DNA from 2 places in the Streptomyces sp. NPDC058231 genome. Region 1 is predicted to be linked to the other one. Evidence: riboswitches for the same ligand, from Rfam matches in the RefSeq annotation. Region 1 holds a riboswitch; the other holds the start of a gene.
The links. Region 1 has a riboswitch for thiamine pyrophosphate ahead of thiC (phosphomethylpyrimidine synthase ThiC). Riboswitches for the same ligand answer to the same signal wherever they lie in the genome.
Positions count from the first base shown of each region.

Region 1 (2,200 bases):
TCGTACAGGAACGACTCCTTGTGGTGCGCGAGACACCAGGCCGCCATGATCGATCCGCCGCGGGAGACGATGCCGGTCTTGCGGCGGGCGGTCAGCGGGACATACGGCAGCCGTACGCCGGCGTGCACCGTCATGTAGTCGACGCCCTGCTCGGCCTGTTCGATGACGGTGTCCTTGTAGATCTCCCAGGTCAGCTCCTCCGCCCTGCCGTCGACCTTTTCGAGGGCCTGGTAGAGCGGCACGGTCCCGATCGGGACCGGGGAGTTGCGCAGCACCCACTCACGGGTGGTGTGGATGTTGCGGCCGGTGGAGAGATCCATGACCGTGTCGGCACCCCAGCGGGTCGCCCAGGTCATTTTCTCGACCTCCTCCTCGATGGAGGAGGTGACTGCCGAGTTCCCGATGTTGGCGTTGACCTTGACCAGGAATCGCTTGCCGATGATCATCGGCTCGATCTCCGGGTGGTTGACGTTGGCCGGCAGGACCGCCCGGCCGGCGGCGATCTCGTCGCGCACGATTTCGGGTCCGACGTTCTCCCGGATCGCCACGTACTCCATCTCCGGAGTGATCTCGCCCCGGCGGGCGTACGCGAGCTGGGTGACCGGCCGGCCGTCGCGGCTGCGGCGCGGCTGGCGCGGGCACCCGGGGAAGACCGCGTCGAGGTTGCGCAGTCCGCCACGGGGCGAGGTGTGCTTGAGCCCGTCGTCCTCGGGGCGGACCGGGCGGCCCGCGTACTCCTCGGTGTCACCGCGGGCGGTGATCCAGTTCTCCCGCAACGGCGCGAGGCCGCGGCGCACGTCGGTATCGGTGGTGGGATCGGTGTACGGACCCGACGTGTCGTACAGCGTCACGTCCTTGCCGTTGGTGAGGTGCACCTGCCGGACCGGCACCCGGAGGTCCGGGCGCGAGCCCTGGACGTATCCCTTGTGCCAGCCGATGGACTTCCCGGCCTCGTCGCCCCGGTTCGAGGCAGGCGTGCGTGCATCCGATGTGGTCATGAGACCTACTCCCTACGCCGGCATTACCCGGTAACAGGTTCAGCGGTCGGCGCAGCCTTCCCCGTACGGATGTACGGATGTCAGCGCCCTCTCAGCCCGGTGCTCCGAGCTCCCGCGTGTGCAAAGGTGCGACCACGCTAACGCCCGGAGCGGCGTACTGAACAGAGGGCCTCTTCCCTTCTTGCGATGATCCCCCCTGTGACGTCCCTCCAGAGTGACCCCGGAACGCAGGAACACCAGCACCACAGCCACTCGCACGGCCACGGTCCTGCAGCGCCGGTCTCCCAGCATTTGCGCAAGGTCATCGCGGCCGTACTGATCCCGTTCGCCGCCGCGGTCGTTGTCGGTCTGGTGGTGCTCTGGCCGGGCGGTGCGCCCGCGCACGAGCGCACCGGTGTCGGCTTCGACCGGCAGACCCAGCAGGGCAAGGTGGTGAGTGTCGAGACGGTCGGATGCGAGGACGTGAACGCCTCGCAGGCACCCGTGACCGGTGACACCGCGGCGTCCTCGGGGGGATCGGCCACCGGCCGGGAACCGGGGCTGTGCAAGAAGGCCTCGGTCCGTGTGACGACCGGACCCGACGAGGGACGGAAGTTCGTCGAGATCGTCCAGCCCGGCGCCCCGCGTCAGTTGCGTGAGGGGCAGGGCGTGGTCGTGGCGTACGCCCCCGACGCACCGCACGACCTGCAGTACTCCGTGACGGATGTGGACCGCAAGTTCCCGATGGTGCTGCTGGCCGGTATCTTCGCGCTCGCGGTGGTCGTGGTCGGCAGGCTGCGCGGGGTGATGGCGCTGGTCGCCCTCGCCGTCTCCTTCGCCGTACTGACCCTGTTCATCCTCCCGGCCGTGCTCCAGGGGTCGAATCCGCTGCTGGTGGCGGTCGTCGGGGCCGGCGCGATCATGCTCATCGCGCTCTACATGTGCCACGGAGTGACCGCCCGCACCTCGGTCGCGGTCATCGGCACGCTGATCTCACTGCTGCTGATCGGACTGCTCGGTTCGCTCTTCATCGGCTGGGCGAGCCTGTCCGGGAACACCGATGACAGCACCGGTCTGATCCACGGGCTGTACCCGCACATCGACATGAGCGGTCTGCTGCTGGCCGGCGTCATCATCGGTTCGCTGGGTGTGCTCGACGATGTGACGGTCACCCAGACGTCGGCGGTCTGGGAGCTGCACCAGGCGGATCCGTCGATGGGTGT
Region 1 covers NZ_JBHVWN010000005.1:189,297-191,496, forward strand. The annotation lists gene thiC (phosphomethylpyrimidine synthase ThiC) at 1-998, opposite strand, end outside; TPP riboswitch at 991-1,124, opposite strand; gene ACFVXE_RS05765 (YibE/F family protein) at 1,197-2,200, shown strand, end outside.

Region 2 (2,200 bases), on a different contig from region 1:
CGCGTACTGCACGAACCGGCCGAACTGCTCGGACCAGAAGTACGGCACGGGGTCGTACGCCGGCGGCGGCGGTGTCCCGGCCGCCCCGGCGGCGATGATGTTGGCCGCGGCCGTCCGCGGGCCCTGGAGGGCGTTGTCCCAGTGGTGGACGAGGAGCCGGCTGCCGTACCGGGCGGACGGGAAGGAGGCGCAGTCCCCCACGGCGTACACATCCGGCAGCGAGGTGCGCAGCGCGTCGTCCGCGGTCACCGATCCGTCCGGCCCGAGCGCGATGCCGGAGCCGGCCAGCCAGCCGGTGGCGGGCCGGGCGCCGATTCCGACGACCACCGCTCCGGCCGCGAGCGTACGGCCGTCGGCGAGGATCACCCGGCCGGGCTCGACGCGCTCCACCCGGGTTCCGGTGAGGAGTTCGACCCCGCCCTCGGCGTACCAGCGGGTCATAGGGGCGGCGACCTCGGCGGGCAGAACGCCTGCGAGCGGCCGGTCGGCGGCCTCGACGACGGTCACCTCGCAGCCCGCGGTGCGGGCCGCGGTGGCGAATTCGGCCCCGATCCAGCCGGCGCCGACCACCACCACGGTGTGCTGCTCGCCGAGGACCGGCCGCAGCCGTGCGGCGTCGTCGAGGGTGCGCAGCAGATGGACGCCGGGCACCCCCTCGGAGCCGGGCAGCACCACCGGTTCCGCGCCGGTGGCGATGACCAGGGCGTCGTACGGGACCGGTCCCGCGAGGGTGTCCAGTTCGTGCGCGCCGGCCCGTACTCCGGTCACGTCCCGGCCCAGTTGCAGCTCGATGCCGAGCGCCTCGAAGTCGATGTCGAAGGCGGAGTCCTCGGCCTTGCCGAGCAGCACCGCCTTGGACAGTGGGGGCCGGTCGTAGGGCTGGTGCGGTTCGGCGCCGATCAGGGTGACCGGACCGGTGAAACCCTGTTCCCGCAGGGCCACCGCGGTCTGCACGCCGGCCATGCCCGCGCCCACGACGACGACGCGGTGCCCGGTCCGCGGCTCCGGCCGCTCTGTCTGCTGCTCGCTCACCGGTCCACCTTAAGCACCTGGCTTTCGGTCAGATGCGCGGTTGCTCCGCCACGCGCGCACCGCCGCCTCCCCGACCCGGCCCGGAGCCGGGCGGGCGACCGGCGGGAGGAACGGGGCCGCCGAGCGGACGGACCACCGCGGCCGCTCCCTTACCGGGCCGGAGGGGCGAGGTTTAGGGTGGCCACCGGAAGACACTCGCGGGAGCCCGGACGCACCGGGCTGAGAGGGAGGCTGGGCGGCCTCCGACCGTACGAACCTGATCCGGGTCATGCCGGCGAAGGGAGGGGCTGGACGCCCATGCGTTCCTCGGGGAACACCTCCGTACACGGATCCGACGTCCTCGTCGTCGGGGGCGGGATCATCGGCCTGGTGACCGCCTGGCGGGCGGCGCAGCGTGGTCTGCGCACCGCGGTCGCCGACCCCGATCCGGGCGGCGGGGCCGCTCGGGTCGCGGCCGGGATGCTGGCCGCCGTCACCGAACTCCACTACGGCGAACAGATGCTGCTCGGTCTCAATGTGGCCTCCGCAGCGCGCTATCCGGACTTCACGGCCGAGCTGGAGGCGGCCGCCGGCCAGGACATCGGCTTCCGGGCCTGCGGCACCCTGGCGGTCGCACTCGACGCCGACGACCGCGCCCATCTGCGGGAGCTGCACGCACTGCAGCAGCGCTCCGGGCTGGAGTCGGAGTGGCTCACCGGCCGCGAGTGCCGCCGCCTGGAGCCGATGCTGGCGCCCGGGGTGCGCGGCGGGCTGCGGGTCGACGGCGACCACCAGGTCGATCCCCGTCGGCTGGCCGCCGCACTGCTGACCGCGTGCGAGCGGGCCGGGGTCGCCTTCCACCGCGACTGGGTCCGGCGCCTGACGGTGCTGCGGGACCGGGCCGCCGGAGCCGTACTCGCGGCGGGTACGGAGCTCGCCGCCGACCAGGTCGTCCTCGCCGCGGGGAGCCTCAGCGGACAGCTCGCCGGGCTGCCGGACGAGGTCGTACCGCCGGTCCGGCCGGTGAAGGGGCAGGTGCTGCGGCTGACCGTGCCCGCCCCGTACGCGCCCTTCCTCACCCGCACCGTGCGGGCCGTGGTCCGGGGCAGCCATGTCTATCTCGTACCCCGCGAGAACGGCGAGCTCGTCGTCGGCGCGACCAGTGAGGAGATGGGCTGGGACACCACCG
Region 2 covers NZ_JBHVWN010000057.1:12,529-14,728, forward strand. The annotation lists gene ACFVXE_RS29115 (NAD(P)/FAD-dependent oxidoreductase) at 1-1,032, opposite strand, end outside; TPP riboswitch at 1,220-1,332, shown strand; gene thiO (glycine oxidase ThiO) at 1,330-2,200, shown strand, end outside.
Region 2: linked by a shared signal. The riboswitch ahead of thiO (glycine oxidase ThiO) and the one ahead of thiC (phosphomethylpyrimidine synthase ThiC) in region 1 are both predicted to bind thiamine pyrophosphate.